Regions from separate parts of the Ferdinandcohnia sp. FSL W7-1320 genome, predicted to be linked through region 4. Evidence: riboswitches for the same ligand, from Rfam matches in the RefSeq annotation. Region 4 holds a riboswitch; each other region holds the start of a gene.
The links. A riboswitch is a leader RNA that binds a small molecule or an ion and turns the genes downstream of it on or off. The one in region 4 is predicted to bind thiamine pyrophosphate.

Region 1 (4,733 bases), 650 kb from region 4:
TGACGAGTCCCACACTAAATTCATATATGAAGGACAAAACATAGGAGTTAATTTTGTCGGACGGGCCATGCTAAAACTAAGCAGTAAAAATGCAAACAATGATGTTGTAAGGGAATTTTATGGAGCGCGTACGAAATGAAGCATTAAAAATATAGGCTCTTTTCTAAAAGATTGTTGCTTTTTGTTAATAAATTGCAAACCAAGTTGGTTGGAGCGTAAGGTGGCGACTCCAGCGGGAAAAGCGTGAGACTTGAGACCCCGCAGGAGCGGCAGCGACTTGTCCAGTTGTAGCGGCTAGAAACTCGAGAAATTTCAACTCCTCCTTCAGAGGCAAATTACGCCTCTTTGTCGGAGTGGCCAATTTTCTCGTTTCTGTGCAAGCCGCCTCCACATTTCGTTGAGGAGGCTCAAGCCACGCCCGCGGAAAGCGTCCACCTGAAGCGGAAGTCAACGATATAAAAACAACAAAGTTTGCGAAAACAGCCAAAATATAAAAGTAAAATTTTTTTTAAAAGAAAGCACATTTTCGTTACCTCATCATATACTACTTATTGTGTGAGAAAAATGTTAGAAGGGAAGTACGGAAAATGAGCAACGAGATTAAAACACAAGTTACAAATGATTACAAGGATAGTGAAGGGTATAAAGTAATTGAAGTCAACCTCAACAATCCAACAGAAAACCTATTTGCAGTCGTAACACCTATTAAAATGCAATAAGTAACGAATTTAAAATACTATCTTTTCGTACGTATACTTACATAGAAAAGATAGTATTTTTTATTTTGTAAGAATAGGAGCATCGAGTACAATGAGGATACCAAATCTTTTAAAGGAGCAATACAATGGAGGATTTAAACCATCTCGTTACATTATTCGAAGAACATAGTAATCCCGCTAATGCGTTACCGATGCAAAAATATATGAAAAACCATTTTCCGTTTCTCGGAATAAAAACACCTTTAAGGAGACAATTAACACGTAATTTTTATAATGAAACAGGAATATTAAAAAAGGATTTAAATCTTGAACTTGTTACACAGTTGTGGAAAAAGGATGAACGGGAATACCAATATGCTGCACAGGATTATTTAGTTAGATCTATAAAAAAAGTCAATAGTAGCCATTTAACTTTTATCGAAGAGCTCATTACTACAAAATCTTGGTGGGATACTGTCGATGTTCTTTCACCACATATAGTTGGAAATATTGCTAAAGTAACACCTAGTATGATAGAGGAAACAATTGAAGGCTGGGCATTTGGTGAGCATTTATGGCTTACACGTTCATCAATTCTTTTCCAGTTAAAATATAAGGAAGAAACAAATGAAAACATCCTGTACAAATACATAAAAGCCAATGCAACAAGTAAAGAATTTTTCATCCAAAAAGCAATTGGCTGGGCTTTGCGCGAATACTCAAAGACAAACCCAGATTCAGTCCGTCAATTTATAAATGAAACACCATTGCAAAAGCTAAGTGTTAGAGAAGGTAGTAAATATATTTAAGGCCAGGAATCTCCCGGCCTTTACTTAATTACTCCTAAAATGGTATATTTACCAGATTTAAACTGGAATGTGATTTCATATGTTTCACCTTTGCTAAATTGAGCGCAAAAATCCTCGACCTCTTTTTTATCTTCGCTATAAAACTGATACACGCTGTATGGATCACTTACATTACAACTGTATTTTCCATCACCATTTTTTTTGGCCGATACGGAAACTTCCTGAACGATTATGGAGGTTTCTTTCTCATAGGAGGGGCGAAGATTACCAGAACCCATGGTCACTATAATAATGAATAATCCTATTAAACTTATAATAAACGCCTTTTTCTTTTCCATTTTTACAAAAAACATAAAAATACCGCAACCAATCGCTCCAATTCCTACTGCAAATAGAGCGATCATTAAATAAAATAACATCCCAGCACTCCTTTCTATAAATTGAATATTCAGACTGTTATCCATATTATACCATATAATGAATCTTAGAATCTTGAATTCATCAAATACCTTTACATTTTTGCAAGTACATACTATCCTTATAGAAAGAATATTCGTAACTACTAGGGGTGCCCGATTGGGCTGAGAGAAAAGCGTGCGTTTTTTAACCCTTTGGACCTGATCCGGATTATACCGGCGGAGGAAAGTAGAGTGGAAAATGTCCATTTTTTCTTGATACCTTAAACCAGGTCCATTTATGTGGAACTGGTTTTTTGCGTTTTTCTTATTTTCTATTTGAGGAGGCTACTAGAATGAAACTACAAAATCAGGTTATTCTCGTTACCGGTGGTGCACGAGGATTAGGAAAGGAAATCGTAAAAGCTTTATCGAATGAAGGGGCAAAGGTAGTAATCAACTATTTTCATAGTGAAGCAAAAGCTCGTTCTCTACAAGAAGAAATCGGTGAAAATGCGATCTCCATTCAAGCTGATGTGAGAAATCGTGAACAAGTACAGAATCTATTTGTTGAAGCGAAAAAATATTTTGATCAACCTATAACAACCGTTGTAAATAATGCCTTAATCAATTTTCGTTTTGACCCAGTCGCAAGAAAGAACGCCGAAACTATTTCTTGGGAGGATTTTCACGCACAGCTCGAAGGAGCAATAAAAGGAGCTTTACATACAACACAAGCAGCACTTCCAGACATGAAAGAGCTTGGCTTTGGACGTATTGTAACAATTGGCACGAATCTCTTTCAAAATCCTGTTGTTGCTTACCATGATTACAACACTAGCAAAGCAGCTCTTTTAGGATTCACTCGGAACATGGCAAAAGACCTTGGTCCATATGGAATAAACGTAAATATGATTTCTGGGGGATTACTTCAAACAACGGATGCAAGTTCGGCAACGTCTGAAGAGGTTTTCCAATTGATAAAGGAATCTACGCCACTACAAAAAGTAACAACACCGGAAGATGTAGCAAACGCAGTTCTTTTCTTTGCATCACCTTGGAGTAAAGGGGTAACGGGTCAAAACCTTATTGTTGACGGCGGTTTGGTAATGAATTAAATCGGTAATGGGGGATTCATCTTGAGTAAAACACTAAAAATGACACTCACAGCAATGCTTGTCGCTATCGGAACAGTTACAAGTCATTTATTTGCAATTCCAATAGGTTTCACAAAAGTATTTCCTATGCAGCATTTTATTAATGTCTTGTCGGCGGTTATCTTAGGTCCAGCATACGCCGTGCTTCAAGCTTTTTCTGTATCTTTACTTCGAAACATGCTTGGGACTGGCTCTTTATTTGCCTTTCCAGGAAGTATGATAGGAGCTTTTTTAGCAGCAATCCTTTATACAAAAACTAAGAAAGCGTCAATGGCAATGACAGGTGAAATTATTGGAACAGGGATCTTAGGGGCAATTGCTTGTTATCCAATTGCCACGCTTATTCTTGGACAGGATGCAGCCATTTTTGGCTTCATACCATCGTTTATTTTCAGCTCCATTGTGGGATCTATTTTTGGATTTATCATTGTTGGAATCGTATTAAAAAACCCCGCGTTCAATAAATATCTAGAACGAAACTTCTAAGAAACTTGAGGAGACTAAACTTGTATGTGTTGTAGTTCAGACTACGTAGAAAAAAACCATTACATGCATACGAATGAATTACAAGTAAATAACTAACAAAAAAGGTAGAAATTTCAATTTAGATTAAAAATGTAGTAGATTTCCATTTGTGTATTGTTTTTAAGCGAAAAAGTGATAAAAGCATGCGTAAAGTTGAAATGCGTATGCTTTTATATAATTTAGCAATATAAAGTCATACGTAAATTCCAAAATAAGGTAGAGTTGATTTCAATTAAGATTAAGACTGTAATAAATATCCATTTGTGTATCATTTTTTAAGCGAAAAAGCGATAAAAGCATACGTAAAATTGAAATGCGTATGCTTTTATATAATTTAGCAATATAAAGTCATACGTAAATTCCAAAATAAGGTAGATTCGATCTCAATTAAGATTAAGACTGTAATAAATATCCATTTGTGTATCATTTTTTAAGCGAAAAAGCGATAAAAGCATACGTAAAATTGAAATGCGTATGCTTTTAGATAGTTTAGCAATATAAAGTCATGCGTAAATTCCAAAAAAAGGTAGAATTGATTTCAATTATGATTAAAAATGTAAGAAATATCCATTCGTGTATTATTTTTAAGCGAAAAAGTGATAAAAGCATACGTAGAGTTGAAATGCGTATGCTTTTATTTAGTTTACCAATTTAAATCATGCGTAAATTCCAAAATAAGGTAGAATTGATTTCCAAAACGAATGTTTCTCCACCACAATAACCGAACTATCTGCATGTTAATTTAATCTTTTTTAAAATATCAAACCACCAATGATATATAACACAATGGCAATTACTCCTCCTATTGCTGAAACCTTTAATTTATATTGTGCATAATCCACTAGTTCTAAATCTAGTATTGAGGCCGTGGTTATCGTTGTGTCACCAAGTGGTGAAGTCAAAGCTCCAAATGCTCCGCTCGCAAAAACAGCTCCGACGGTTAGTGGGATGGAGGCACCAGTCGAAAGGGCCAAAGCAATTCCAAGCGGCATAAATAACCCCCATGTTCCCCAAGAGGAACCAATAAAGTACCCAACAACTGACCCAATTAGAAAAATCGTCGCAGGTGTTAAAAACCCTGGTAAAAATGAGCCTAAAGTGGAACTAATAAATTCAGAAAATCCTAGTTCCTCAGCCGATAAGGTAAGA
Region 2 (4,733 bases), 860 kb from region 4:
GGGGATGTCAAAATATTGAATCAAAGAAACGATAATGGGCATGGTTTCAATCAAAACGACAGATTTGACAATAACAATGGCCGTAGTAACATCATGAATGACCGTAACCAAGATTGTAATGATGACCTCTATTATGGTCAAAGTGGTACTGGTACTACTAGTATTGGGACAGGAACTACTGGTACCGGTGGTGCTGGTGCGATGGGAACTGGAACAGCAGGCAGTGGTGCTGGAACAGGCGCTGGTGTTAATGGAGGTCCTGGTGCAGGTACTACTGGATATGATGGTTGTCGAGACGGAACTGGACTAGGGTCAAATAATCGCTAAACAAGAACATTTCTATTGGAGTTGCAACAATATTCATGAACGTGGATATTCCAATGGCCTGCCTTTAAGCATGCTTATGGGGTCAGGCCATTGGTTTTCAGTAATTGTTAAGATCCTACCAACCCTGTTAAAGGGCTACTCGCTACTGCGTAATCTTTTTCCTCAATGCGTCCGGCCTCATAGCCTAGTCTTCCTGCTTCTAACGCAAGTTTGACAGCGAGTGCCATTTTTACTGGATCCTTTGCACCTGAAACAGCCGTATTTAACAGAACACCATCTCCTCCAAGTTCCATTGCATGAGCAACATCCTTTGGTGAACCAATTCCCGCATCAATAATGACCGGAACTTGAGATTGCTCAATAATAAATTTTAGATTTAACGGGTTAATAATTCCTTTACCTGAACCAATTGGACTTGCCCCCGGCATAATCGCATGTACACCGAGATCCTCTAATCGCTTAGCTAGCACTACATCATCTGACGTATACGGCAACACAATGAAACCTTCATTGAGAAGCATTTCCGATGCCTTCAACGTTTCGATTGGGTCTGGTAAAAGGGACCTGTCATCTCCTATAACCTCAACCTTAATCATGTCACACAATCCAGATGCTTTAGCTAGTTTCGCTATTCGAACCGCTTCCTCAGCAGTTTTAGCTCCTGCTGTATTTGGAAGAAGTGTATATTTCGTTAAGTCCAATTGCTCTAAAAAATTGGGCTGACTTTCTTCAAAAATGTTCATTCTTCTCACAGCAAACGTTAAAATTTCAGCATCTGAAACCTCAACAGCTTGCTTTTGAATTTCAAAAGATGGATATTTTCCTGTTCCTAATAAAAGTCTAGAATGGAATGTACGATTTGCTATTGTTAACATGATTATCCTCCTCCTACAAATTGGACGATTTCAATAATATCGCCATTTTTAAGTCTCATCGCTTTATAGTCATCTTTTTGAATAATATCCTCATTAATCTCTACAATCGCGATCCGATTTTCCAAGTTATAATGAGTCAAAAGCTTATCCACTGAATTTACTTCTTCAGGAAGTTCAACCTGCTCTCCGTTAAGTCTAATCTTCATGTTCTCACCTCCCTAAATCAACGTTTTTTGTCTTCGATCAATACGAAAAGCATCGATCCATTCCTGTTTTACCTCTTTATTTAAAATTAGGTCACGTATCATTTTCCCAGTTGCGGGGGCAAGGAGAATCCCATTTCGAAAATGGCCACAGGCAATCAAAATTTGTTCCTCCTCAGGGTGTCTGCCGATAAATGGATGCCCATCAAATGTGGTAGGTCTCAAACCAGATGTAAACCCTTCAATCTTCCAGTTAGCAGAGGAGGGGAGCATCATTTTCGCTTTATTAATTAAACTCTCAACACTATCAAGGTTGATCGATTCACTCCAGTCATCTGGAATCATCGTTGCCCCGATCACGAGTTTCCCGTTATTTCTTGGCACGATATAAGATTTGTCATGAAACAACGTGTGTTGTAAAAGAGGCTTCTCGTGCTGAACAATGATACTTTCTCCTTTTACAGATGACAGTTGTTCAGAGATTCCTAGATTCTGAAAAAGGTGATTACTATAGACACCAGTTGCAATTACGATGTACTTTGCTTGGACATTGCCTTTTGCAGTCTTCATATTGTAGTTGTTTCCATGTTTTTCGACTCCATAGACGTGGCAGCTATCAAAAATAGAAGCACCAAGTACTTGGGCGCTTTTTGCAAAAGCCTCACAGGTACTAGTCGGAATGACGTTCACATCATCTTTGATATAGGCAGCTCCTAAAACGTCATTGCTAATCCCGGGTTCCATACATTGGACTTCTTGCCGGCTCAACTCTTTTACAGTAGGTTGCTTTAAAAGTGAATGGAGGTCTTGCATTTCATTTTCAGTGAGTGCTAGCTTTATAATACCGCCATTTCGATATCCAATATCAATCCCACTTAAATCAAAAAGTTCATCTTTTAATCGTATGTACTCAAATTGACTCGACCTTGCAAAAGGGAAGAAGAGGGAGAAATCACCATCACTTTCTGAATGAGCACCTAGCATGCCAGCAGCAGCCTTGGTTGTTTTCGCACCAATTTGTCCTCCATCAAATAGAGCAACATCCATTTGTGCAGTGGCTAAATAATAAGCAATGGAGCAACCAATAATTCCACCACCAATTACAACTACTTCGTACCTATTTTTCATGGTGAATCGCCTCACTGAATGTTTTTGTGATGGAATAAGGTTCATCTGTCGCAAAAATACTGGACATGATTGCCACACCATCCGGCCCAACTGCTTGGATTGATGGTAATGTTTCTAACGTAATGCCACCAATTGCATAAACAGGGATGCTTAGTTCTTTTTTCATTTGTAATATAGGCTCAACGCCGTTTGGGGCTAGACCTTGTTTGCTATTGGTTTCAAAGCAATGGCCATATAGGATGTAATCGGCTCCATCTGTCTCCACTTCTTTTGCTTTTTCAAAGGAATGAACACTGCAACCCACTTTTATTTGCGGGTAACATTTTTTCACCATCTTTACAGGGAGGCCATGTTCAGGTAAATGGACAGTAGGTATATCCATACATAGTGCAACATCTAGGCGGTCATTGATGATGATTTTCTCTTTCTTCATACCGTTGTTAAGTAAATATTCGATTAAGGACACTATTTCTAGAACAGATTTTGATTTCTCTCGAATCTGCACGAAATCAATTACATCTTTAATCGCAATAATTTTTTCAGCAACAGCTTTTACAGATTGTCGATCATCGGTCACAGCAATTAATTTCATTGAACTACTCCTTTTCGTCTAACAACTTGCAGCGTAAAAAAGGAATATAACGGCTAAAGCACAACAAAAAACCACTCTCCAAAGTAGGAAAGTGGTTGTTATGTATACACATAAAAAACGATTGCCTTAACCACATCCCTACGCAGGTACAAGCCTGTTCAGGTAATGAGGGTTTCAAAGTAAACTACTTTTTTCTCAGCTCTTATCAAGAGTTCCCCTAGTGAAAATACAAAACTATTAACTTATAACCTAAAATTACCACAATTCCGTCCAATTGAAAAGGCATAAGTTTCCAAGGGGTCAGAGGGACAGGTCCCTGATATGAACGAAACTGTCAAGTTCCCCTCGAATCCCTAATTATAATTGCCGTTTTTTGGCGCACTTAAGAAGAGAAGCATTTTTGGCTTCTTTTCTTTTTTATAAATGTTTGAGACATTTTATGTCTAGGGATTTCCCTTCTCAGCTTACTGACTACTCCTCAATCTATGGATTGCCTGTCAAGTGCTCTCCTTGACTGGTAATCCATAGATTGAGACACTTTTTTAAGCTGAGAATTAAATTCCTCCTTTATTCAGAAGTTAAGAACACGGCACGAAGGCAAAAGTCTAAGCTTCGGTAAGCACTCTGATATTCGTGGATTCTCACATTTTATCTTTCCGTATAAAGGATCTACCACCAACTCGTCACGTGCGTTAGCCTATTTAGACATAGCACAAAGGGACCACGTGGATTATCCTTTCCGGTGTTATACTTTGCCTTCGAGCCCTACTCTTAAAATCACATAATTTAACTGCAGTTTTTTATAAACGAATTTTTATAATAGATTAAGATTCAATTAAAACTCTAGAGTTTGTTTCTATTTCCTGCGTGACTGCCCAGATAAACCCAGCTAGTTCTCTTGCCACTGCCGTTACGACTTTCCCACTTTCTTTACCCCTTGATAATAATCGGAAATACTTTTTATGAAGACGATTTTGAGCTTTCCATGATATAGCTTGAACAACGGCCGACTGACCTTCTTGTCTTCTTTTTAATTCTCCTTTTACTGCAGGTTGATATCGATAACTCCAGGCTGCTTCTATCAGAAGACGGCGAACGTGTTTATTCCCTGTTTTCGTAATCTTACCTTGTCTTCGACTCTCACCACTAGAATATTCGCTTGGGATAAGACCTACATATGACATGAATTGTTTAGCCGAGGTAAATCTTTTAAAGGACCCAATCTCTGCCACTAAACTTGTGGCTGTAATAGTTGCCACACCTCTAAGCGATTGAAGTGCTTGAATTACAGGAGCGTGTAAACCTTCGGTTGCTTGGATATCTATTTCTTTCTCTAACCGTTTTATCCGTTGTTCGATCTCTTGAAGTTGATAGTAATATTCTTGAAATACAATTCTAGACGTAGAACGAGTAAATTCTAACTTGTTTAACCATTCCCGATACTTAAGGGTCCATTTACGAACATCAGTAGGAGGCTTAATATTGTGTCTTAATAAAAACTTAGTGAGTCGGTGTTTTGCCCTTAACTCATCCTCTTTGGCATCTTCGCGAGCACGAACTAAATCTCGAAGAGCTTCATCGTCTTCAGTTGGTACATAAATGGATGTT
Region 3 (4,733 bases), 490 kb from region 4:
AAGGCCAGAGGAAACCACTAAGTATGAGTCCGAATAATGGTGTGATTTCAGACATGGCCCGAGGAAATCTCCAAGGATGAGTCTGAATAATGGTGTGATTCAGACAAGGCCGGAGGAAATCCCCAGTCATGAGTCTGAATAAAGGTGTGATACAGGCAAGGGCCAATGGAAATCTCCAAGCAAGAATCCTAATTTCGCATGATTTGGGCAAGATCCGAGGATAACTCCATTTTGAGTCAAAATGGGGAATGTAATTTTCTATAGGATGGGTTAAACTGTTGAAAACGTATATAATAAATTTTTTTTAACTGAGAGTGAACTTTTTAATGACTTCATACGTATTATTAGCGAAAAATAAAAAATAACAAATTTTCTCGGGGGAGAATTCAATGCATGGATGAAAAGGAACTAATTCGCAGTGCAAAGCGTGGTGACTCACTCGCGTTTGCAATGCTTTTTAAAGAACATTATCCTTTTTTAGTTAAGTATTTAATAAAAGTTACAATGAAACCTGATATTGCTGAAGACATCGCACAAGAGGCAATGATGAAAAGCATGGAAAAAATTAATATGTATAACGGTAAAGCAAAATTCTCCTCATGGCTCATAACAATTGCTACGAACTTATACATAGACACTATCCGCAAAAAGAAACGCGAACAAAATTATCAACAGGAGCAAGCATTACGAAAAATGAAGTGGCAATTCGAGAACCATTCTGAGGATTGGAATGATGTTCTTGATGCACTGGGAAGGCTTTCAGATGAAATTCGGATTCCAATTGTTCTCAAACATTATTATGGATATTCATATGAAGAAATCGCTGATATGCTTCATATCGCCATCGGTACTGTTAAATCAAGAATACATAATGGAATTCATACAGTGAGAAAGGAGTTGAGACCTAATGAAGAAAAACAAGCTAACTCTATTAAAAAACGAACAACGACTTGAAGAGGATCCAGAAACGATTCAAGATATAAATGAAGCACTCACTAAAATAGATCATCATTACTCGGTTTTCACTCCGGACCTACAAGTATTTGAACAAATGGTAGCAACTGCACAACAAAAACAAAAGAAGAAGTTTAGACGAGAACTGACCGCATTTATTTTGATTGCATTATTCATCATGACGGCTTTAATAACGTCATTTTTCCGTCTTCCTCTTGCATTTATTGTGATTCAAGGTATTGCAACAATTAGCTTTCCAGTATATAGCTTCTTTCGTTATCGAAAAAAGGTGATTGTACATGAATACGAATGATACTCTACTTATTATGGTGGCAGTGATTGCCCTTCTTATTCAAAGCTTTTGGTTGTTTTTAGATGCTCGAAAGCGGGGGCATAATTATTGGTTTTGGGGAATATGGGGATTAATTCAATCACCGTTGCCCCTTCTTTGTTATCTTATTATTGCAAGAAAAATTTATCGACGTAAAGCAGGTAGGGAATGATGAGGAATATTGCAAAATATATTGTATTAATGATAGCCATTGTTGGACAAATCGTAGGAATTGTATTTTTGTTTATTGATATTTCAAAGGCACTAACATTCTATGCCTTTTACATGGTTGCCATTATTCTATTATTTGCCCTATTAGTATGGGAACGAAAACGTGAGAAAGAGGAGGATGACGAAAATGATTATCGTGACTACTGATTTTGTACCTGGAAAAGAAGTAAAAGAACTTAAAGGATTTGCAAGAGGAGGTACAGTTCAGTCAAAGCATATTGGTAAAGATATAATGGCTGGATTAAAAACAATTGTTGGAGGAGAGATCTCCGATTATACTGAAATGCTAGAAGAAGCCCGCCAAAAAGCAATTGGTCGAATGGTGGAAGATGCAAAAGCAAAAGGAGCAAATGCAGTAATCGGGATGCGATTACAAACCTCAGCTGTTATGCAAAATGCATCTGAAATTATTGCATATGGAACAGCAGTTTATGTAGAGTAACTAGTAAAACTTAAAAAAGCCTTGATAATTATTTCCAACATGTTATGATTGGAAATAAGAAAAATTGCATAAATAATATTATTCCACTAGGGGTGCCTTTAAATAAGGTAAATGTATTAATGGTGTTATACCTTTGAATCGTTTACCGGAAGGCTGAGATTGAGGATTGTTTTATCATAACCTTGAGACCCTTAGAACCTGATCTGGTTGATACCAGCGTAGGGAAGTGGGTAGACGGGTCTCTTTATTTTTATTTGTCTAAATCCAAACCACTTTCTTTACGTTGGTAAAGAAGGTGGTTTTTTATTTTGCAAATAACAGTAAAGGGAGGAGAATTGAACATGTTATTTTCAGAAGAAATACGTAAAGAGGCAAACGATATTTGGGAGGCAAGCTTTGACCATCCATTTGTCACAGGGATTGGAGACGGTACATTACCAATTAAATGTTTCCGTTACTATGTCATGCAGGATGCCTATTACTTAACTCATTTTGCAAAAGTGCAATCTTTAGGCGCAGCAAAGGCGGAGGACTTACATACAACAAACAGGCTTGCTATTCACGCTCAAGGAACTTACGAGGCCGAACTAGCGCTGCATAAAAGCTTTTCCGGAAGACTTGGGATTACGGAGGAAGAAAGAAAAAACTTTAAACCCGCACCGACAGCATATGCATATACATCACACTTGTATAGAGCCGCATATTCAGGTCATTTGGGTGATGTAATTGCTGCTTTATTACCATGTTATTGGCTATATTATGAAATTGGTGAAAGACTTAAAGGTTGCAAACCAGAAGAGCCGATTTATCAGGAGTGGATTGCGGCGTATGGTGGGGATTGGTTTAAAGAACTAGTTGAAGAACAGATCGATAGAGTAAATGAATTGGCAGAAAAAGCGACGCAAGAGGATCGTGACCGCATGAAGGAACATTTTATGATTAGTAGTCAATATGAATACTCCTTTTGGGAAATGGCGTACAAATTAGAGAACTGGCCAGTTCAATCAAAACTATCTGTCTGAACGAAGGAGAAGAGGAGAGGTATTAATGAGCAAAGGATTAAAACTAACTGATATTTTGGTTACGATCGTAATCGCCATTGCATTTGGAATTGTTTATATTGTTTGGGGTTCTTTATATTATGTTGTAAAGCCGATTGGGCTGCACGCCGATCAGTTAATCTATGGAATGTGGTTTATTGCAGCGACTGTTGCGTATCTTGTGATTCGTAAACCTGGTGTTGCATTACTGGCAGAAATTGCAGCTGCCTCAGGTGAATTTATTTTAGGGTCTCCATGGGGCCTAACCGTTCTGCTGTACGGTGTTGTACAGGGGCTGTTTGCTGAAGCAGTGTTTATGCTCTTTCGATATAGAAAATATAATCTTGCTGTGGTCGTCTTGGCAGCAATAGCTTCTTGTCTAGGGTCAGTAATAATGGATTTTGCGTATGGAGAAATAGGTGACTTAGCTACCTGGAATCTCATTTTGTTCCTAGTTGCTAGATTCGTAGGTTCCATCTTGTTTGCTGGTGTTTTTGCTTATTACCTAGTTAGTGCCTTGGAAATGACAGGGGTAACAAAACTTGTACGCCCACTATCCAGCAGTGATTTTGATGCACTAGATCAAAAATAAAAGGGGATCGAATATGGAATCAATTGCCTTTGTAGAATACCTACGTTTAACATTTCCTGGAGATAAGTCCTTGCTTTTTAAGGACTTATCTTGCCATATTAAAAAAGGGGAGAAAATATTAATTCTCGGGCCTTCAGGTTGTGGAAAGTCAACAATTCTTCAAGTGTTAAGCGGGATTATCCCAAACTCGATAGAATTACCAATGAAGGTAGATAAGTTACAGATCCCCAAAGCATGGGGCTATGTTTTTCAGGATCCTGATTCACAGTTTTGCATGCCTTATGTTGATGAGGAACTTGCATTTGTCTTAGAAAATTTACAAATTCCTAGGGATCAAATGGATGAACGGATAAAAAGTCTTTTAGAGCAAGTTGGATTAGATTTGGAAGATATCCACACAAACATCCAAACCTTGTCAGGAGGAATGAAACAACGTTTAGCCATAGCATCTGTATTGGCATTAGAGCCAGACGTATTATTTTTAGATGAGCCTTCATCCATGCTTGATCCAGCTGGGACACAGGAAATTTGGGAAGTGATAAGAAATGTTATGGTGGATAAAACAGTGGTCATCGTAGAGCATAAACTGGAGCACGTCCTTCCAATTGTTGATCGAATAATCCTTTTCAACGAAGCTGGAGAGATTATTGCAGATGGATCTAAAACTGAAATTTTTTCTAATTATAAAACGGTCATCAACGAACAAGGTATTTGGTATCCAGGAGTCTGGGATCACTTTGTTCAAGACTTTAAATGGATGCAATCTATTAATACAGCAGAGTTTAATCCCCCATCTATTCGACTAGAGGAATTTAAGGGATATAGACAGAAAAAGGAAAAAATATATATTAACGATGTTCAAGTTCAGGAAGGAGAGTGGATTGTGGTCAAGGGGAGAAATGGTGCTGGGAAAAGTACCCTGCTTCACTCCCTCATGCAATTCATTCAAACAAAAGGTCACTATTCATTATTTGGAGAAGTAGTTACAACCTCAAAAAAGCTAGATCACGCCATGACATTTGTATTTCAAAACCCGGAGCTTCAATTTGTAACAAACTCTGTTTATGAGGAAATTGCTTATTCGTTAAGGATTGATAAACGAAGTGAACTAGAAATATCTGAGACCGTGGAGGAACTTCTACG
Region 4 (4,733 bases):
ACTATCAGGAAAAATATCAGTCATGATGCAATCCAGCTGTTGCCCGACAAATTCAGGAGTCGAATCGAGAACCCCGTATACGCCAGTTGTATTTTGAGCAGTAAGAGCTGTGATTGCACTCATTGCATACATATTATGGGCTGTAATTGTTTTAATATCTGCCTGAATTCCAGCTCCTCCACTACAATCAGATCCTGCAATCGTCAATACCTTTTTCATTATTTTCCACTCCCTACCATCGTTGCTGAAAGCTTATTTAACTCCTTTGTAGCGGCTGTGATATCGGACTGTGCAAAGATTGCCGATACAACCGCAACACCGTCTACCCCACTTCCAACTAACTCTAAAATATTTGTTTTATTAATCCCACCAATTGCAACGATGGGAATCGAAACACTCTTACAAATTTCTTGCACGGTTTCGAATGTCATTGGTTTCGCGTCTTTTTTTGTACCTGTTGGGAATACCGAACCAATACCAAGATAATCTGCACCAGCTTTCTCAGCAGCAATAGCTTGTTCTACATTTTGAGCCGACACGCCTAGAATTTTATCCGTGCCAATCATTTCACGTACTTTTTCAACCCGCATATCCTCTTGACCAACATGCACACCATCTGCATCACAAGCTAGCGCAATTTCAACATTATCGTTAATAACAAAAGGAATATCATAAAAAGCCGTTAACATTTTAAGTTCAATAGCTTCTTGTAAAAAATCATCATACCCAAGATTCTTTTCTCTTAGTTGAAGGAATGTAATACCACCTTTTAACGCTGCTTCGACTTGTTCCACTAAGGTTTGGCTGCCTGTCCAGGCACGGTCTGTTACTGCATATAGTTGCATAAATTTTTTATCGATTTTCAATGTTCATACCACCTTGCAATTGCAAAAAATTTAGTTTACTCATCACATCAATCAAGTACATACGGAATGATGAAGTTCCTGCATCCATTTCTTCTACTTTTTGATGAGCTAATTCACCGCAATATCCCATTGCGCTCACTGCTGCGGCTGTACTCTTTAAAATTTCACTAGGATTCGCTCCACAATAAGCAGCTACAACAGAAGTAAGCATACAGCCTGTCCCTGTAATTTTCGACATCAACGGATGGCCATTTCTGATTGCAAATGCTTCGTACGTGTTCGCAACGATATCTATAGCACCTGTGATTACAATGACTGCACCTGTTTGTTTACTTACCTGTTTAGCAAACTGAATCATTTCTTCGAGATTACCTTCATTGATGACGTCTTCTGCAGCTGCGTCCACACCTTTGGTATTTCCACTGCCTGCATGCACCGTTTTTATTTCTGATAGGTTCCCTCTGATAACAGCAAATCGTATCTCATCTAAAAGCTGATAAACAGTATTAGTTCTTAGGCTGGACGCCCCTGCTCCAACTGGATCCAAAACAACAGGATGTCCTAGTTTGTTTGCTGCCTTCCCTGCTAAAATCATAGATTCTATCGTTCTCTCATTTAATGTACCGATATTAATCACAAGCGCATTGCAAATACTTGTAATATCCACCACTTCTTTTGGATCGTCCGCCATAATCGGTGAACCTCCACAAGCAAGGACGATATTTGCAACATCATTAACCGTCACATAGTTTGTAATATTATGGACGAGCGGTGTTTTTTGCCTAACGTTTTTTAAGATTTGCTCAAACATGGTAATCCTCCATTCAAATAAAAAATGCGGTATACCTGAAACAGATATACCGCATGAATCGTCATACTTACACACATTCCCTACGTTGGCATTATCCAAATCAGGTAAAGGGTCAAAGCTACATTTTGCTTACTCTCAGCCCACAAGTGTGAGCTCCCCTGCACTATTCAATTTGATTCTATTATAGCATACGAATCTGTGCTGTCATTCTTTTTAAGTCCTATACATTTTTCCGGAGGCTTAATGCATCATATTGTCGTCTATGTTGTCAATGTATAGTGTCCCATCTTTTTGTACCTCTGCATAAAAGACCTCAGATGCATCCGTCACCCCAGCATTTTTTAATTGTTGGTTTAGCCAGTTTGTATCTAAATTTAATCTAGAAAGATTCATGTTATTAATTACACCGTCTGAGATGACCTCGGTCGAGGTTGGATATATATAGGGATTACTCTTAACACTGGCATCCTCTTTTGTGTAAGGCATTTTATGTTCGTATGGCATCACCGAAAGTTGGCCACTAGTTTCAAAGATGGCATACTGTACATCTTTAATAGAAAAGTACCCTTTTTGTCTTAATATTGAATTAAGGGTATCCATATCTAGTCGTGTTGAACGAAGTGAATTCTCCATAACCTTTCCTTCTTTTATCACAATGATCGGTTCCCCTGTTGTTACTTTCCTTGCTTTTTTCGACTTTATATCAATAAAAGCAATCGCTAATGTAAAAACAGTCCAGCCTATTAACGCTAGTACCCCATTTACTATACTTACATTTGAATTCATTGCAAAATTTGCGGCAATAGAGCCTATAGCAATGGCAGAAACAAAATTAAAAAATGTCATTTGACTGATTTCTTTTCTTCCCATTATTCTTGCAAGTACAAATAACACAACAAAAGCAATAGCGATCCTTAGTAAGAGCTGTGAAGCAGCCATCATAAAACTCCTTTTTAGTTTGTTGAGATTTATTTTATCCCTAATAAAGCGATTTAATTAATTCACCCAATTTTAAAAAAAGAATTGTTTTCTTCGCAACAATAGTGTACGATACATAGTATAAATCAAATACTGTATGTCATATAGTAATAAAAATGAGGTGGGTAAATGAGTGATTTATTTAACTCATTAATAACTGAACTAAGAAGAGGAACGTTGACACTAGCGGTTTTGAGTCAATTACGAACCCCACAATATGGCTATTCCCTAGTCCAGTTATTAGAGGGGTCAGGTATCAACATTGAGCAAAGTACGTTATATCCACTGCTTCGTCGGCTGGAAAAACAGGAACTAGTGACAAGCAATTGGGACACAACGGAGAGTAGGCCCAGAAAGTACTATGTTTTGAGTGAATACGGTCTCGAAATCTTTTTACAATTAAAAAAGGAATGGATTCAAAATTCGAAAGAGCTATATAAATTATTAGAGGGAGAGGAAGATTATGAATCTGATTGAAATTTACATTCAGGAAGTCACGCGACGACTTCCTGAAAAAGTGAGAGATGACATTGCTCTTGAACTGCGGTCGACAATCGAGGACATGTTGCCCGATGATTACAATGAAGAAGATGTAAAAATCGCGTTAGAAAAATTAGGGAGCCCGGCAAAATTGGCCAGTGGTTATCTTGATCGGCCCATGTACCTTATTGGACCACGTTATTTTGATGTGTATGTTACTTTATTAAAAATGATTATACCGATTGCGGCTGTTATCTCACTCATCGCAATCATCCCTGAGTATTTTCTTGGGCAACAAGGTGAGGAAACCATCATTAATATGGTATTGGAAATTGTCGGTTTCGGCATATGGAGAATTATTGAAGTATCAATACAAACATTCTTTTGGCTGACAATTGTGTTTGCCATTATCGAAAGAACGGATAAATCAAAAGATGACCAACCATTAACAGCCAGTCTAAAAAAATGGACTCCAGATGATTTAAAAAGTATAACCTATATCCCAAAGAAAAAAGCGATCTCAAAGTTTGAAGTTTTTGGAGGTTTACTATGGACTGCCATTTGGGCAACTCTATATTTTAAAGCAAATCAGCTTTTAGGTATCTACGAAGGCGGGAAAGATGGACTTGAATTTGTAATTCCAGCCTTAAATCAAGACGTTTTGTTACAGTTCTGGCCAATCGTTCTTATTGTGATTGTTACAGAAATTTCACTTGCTTTATATAAATTAATTAAGGGACAATGGACGAAAGGCTTGGCCTTCTCTAATGCTGCTGTCGAACTAATCGGAGCCATTGTATTCATCGTGATATTCATACATCCGAATATCATGAACCAGGCCTTTATCACCTATATATCCGAAGACCTTTTCACCATGAACCCAGATCACTTTAACTCTAGGTTTATTATTGGTGTAATTACTATTCTCTTAGTATCTGCGGCAATTAGTATATATGATGGTTTTCGAAAGGATCGTATCCGATAACAGACTTTTACCAACTCCCGTGGGATTAGTTGTCCTAATCTTTTTCTCGAATGCATATAGATGAGTAATAGATATGGAACAAAGGAGTTTGGTAACTTTGAATAAATTGTTGACCGCCATCGGGATTCTATCCATTATATTTGTGACCGGTGTAATTGAATCAGATGATGTCTATGAATACAAAAATGCAATTTCTGTATCTGGTATGTCTTCGGACGAAGAAGTAACAGCAAATCCGGAAGAGGATACTTCAGAAGAGGAACTGATTCTAGAATTGGAGATGCAGTATGTTGACACTGAGATTGTCAACGGTAATAAGGTTGACATCTACCGTGAATATGAAATTTATCGTAATGAAGCGAATGAAGTAATCAAAAGAGTTCCCACTGACAATTATGAGTATTTAGAGTACTGGGGATAAAGATAAGGAGTTAAGTCCTGTGTATAAGACTTAACTCCTTTTTTCTTAACAACTTTCTACAAATCTTGTAAAAATACGTTTCGCAATCTCATCACCATTGACCGCCAAGCCTTCAGGATGCCATTGCACGCCTAACACAAAAGAATGTCCCTTGCTTTCGATTGCCTCGATGATTCCATCTGATGCAACCCC

Region 1: another riboswitch for thiamine pyrophosphate. It lies ahead of NST91_RS14515 (3-oxoacyl-ACP reductase); the one in region 4 lies ahead of thiM (hydroxyethylthiazole kinase).
Region 2: another riboswitch for thiamine pyrophosphate. It lies ahead of NST91_RS13535 (thiamine phosphate synthase); the one in region 4 lies ahead of thiM (hydroxyethylthiazole kinase).
Region 3: another riboswitch for thiamine pyrophosphate. It lies ahead of tenA (thiaminase II); the one in region 4 lies ahead of thiM (hydroxyethylthiazole kinase).

The regions. Positions count from the first base shown of each region.
Region 1 is NZ_JBBPAM010000001.1:2,910,660-2,915,392, forward strand. Features, by position in the region: gene NST91_RS14495 (SRPBCC family protein) at 1-139, shown strand, start outside; gene NST91_RS14500 (hypothetical protein) at 588-719, shown strand; gene NST91_RS14505 (DNA alkylation repair protein) at 845-1,507, shown strand; gene NST91_RS14510 (hypothetical protein) at 1,528-1,926, opposite strand; TPP riboswitch at 2,062-2,168, shown strand; gene NST91_RS14515 (3-oxoacyl-ACP reductase) at 2,259-3,020, shown strand; gene thiW (energy coupling factor transporter S component ThiW) at 3,042-3,545, shown strand; gene NST91_RS14525 (Na+/H+ antiporter NhaC family protein) at 4,337-4,733, opposite strand, start outside.
Region 2 is NZ_JBBPAM010000001.1:2,700,007-2,704,739, forward strand. Features, by position in the region: gene NST91_RS13515 (hypothetical protein) at 1-327, shown strand, start outside; gene NST91_RS13520 (thiazole synthase) at 435-1,202, opposite strand; gene thiS (sulfur carrier protein ThiS) at 1,205-1,408, opposite strand; gene thiO (glycine oxidase ThiO) at 1,421-2,533, opposite strand; gene NST91_RS13535 (thiamine phosphate synthase) at 2,523-3,125, opposite strand; TPP riboswitch at 3,244-3,354, opposite strand; gene NST91_RS13540 (IS110 family RNA-guided transposase) at 3,950-4,733, opposite strand, start outside.
Region 3 is NZ_JBBPAM010000001.1:4,050,692-4,055,424, reverse strand. Features, by position in the region: gene sigY (RNA polymerase sigma factor SigY) at 394-954, shown strand; gene NST91_RS19905 (YxlC family protein) at 908-1,267, shown strand; gene NST91_RS19900 (sigmaY antisigma factor component) at 1,254-1,457, shown strand; gene NST91_RS19895 (hypothetical protein) at 1,454-1,663, shown strand; gene NST91_RS19890 (heavy metal-binding domain-containing protein) at 1,644-1,958, shown strand; TPP riboswitch at 2,037-2,200, shown strand; gene tenA (thiaminase II) at 2,300-2,980, shown strand; gene NST91_RS19880 (ECF transporter S component) at 3,006-3,590, shown strand; gene NST91_RS19875 (ABC transporter ATP-binding protein) at 3,604-4,733, shown strand, end outside.
Region 4 is NZ_JBBPAM010000001.1:3,557,951-3,562,683, forward strand. Features, by position in the region: gene thiD (bifunctional hydroxymethylpyrimidine kinase/phosphomethylpyrimidine kinase) at 1-219, opposite strand, end outside; gene thiE (thiamine phosphate synthase) at 219-866, opposite strand; gene thiM (hydroxyethylthiazole kinase) at 853-1,677, opposite strand; TPP riboswitch at 1,738-1,847, opposite strand; gene NST91_RS17610 (YetF domain-containing protein) at 1,918-2,616, opposite strand; gene NST91_RS17615 (helix-turn-helix transcriptional regulator) at 2,785-3,132, shown strand; gene NST91_RS17620 (HAAS signaling domain-containing protein) at 3,119-4,120, shown strand; gene NST91_RS17625 (hypothetical protein) at 4,218-4,541, shown strand; gene NST91_RS17630 (gamma-glutamyl-gamma-aminobutyrate hydrolase family protein) at 4,587-4,733, opposite strand, start outside.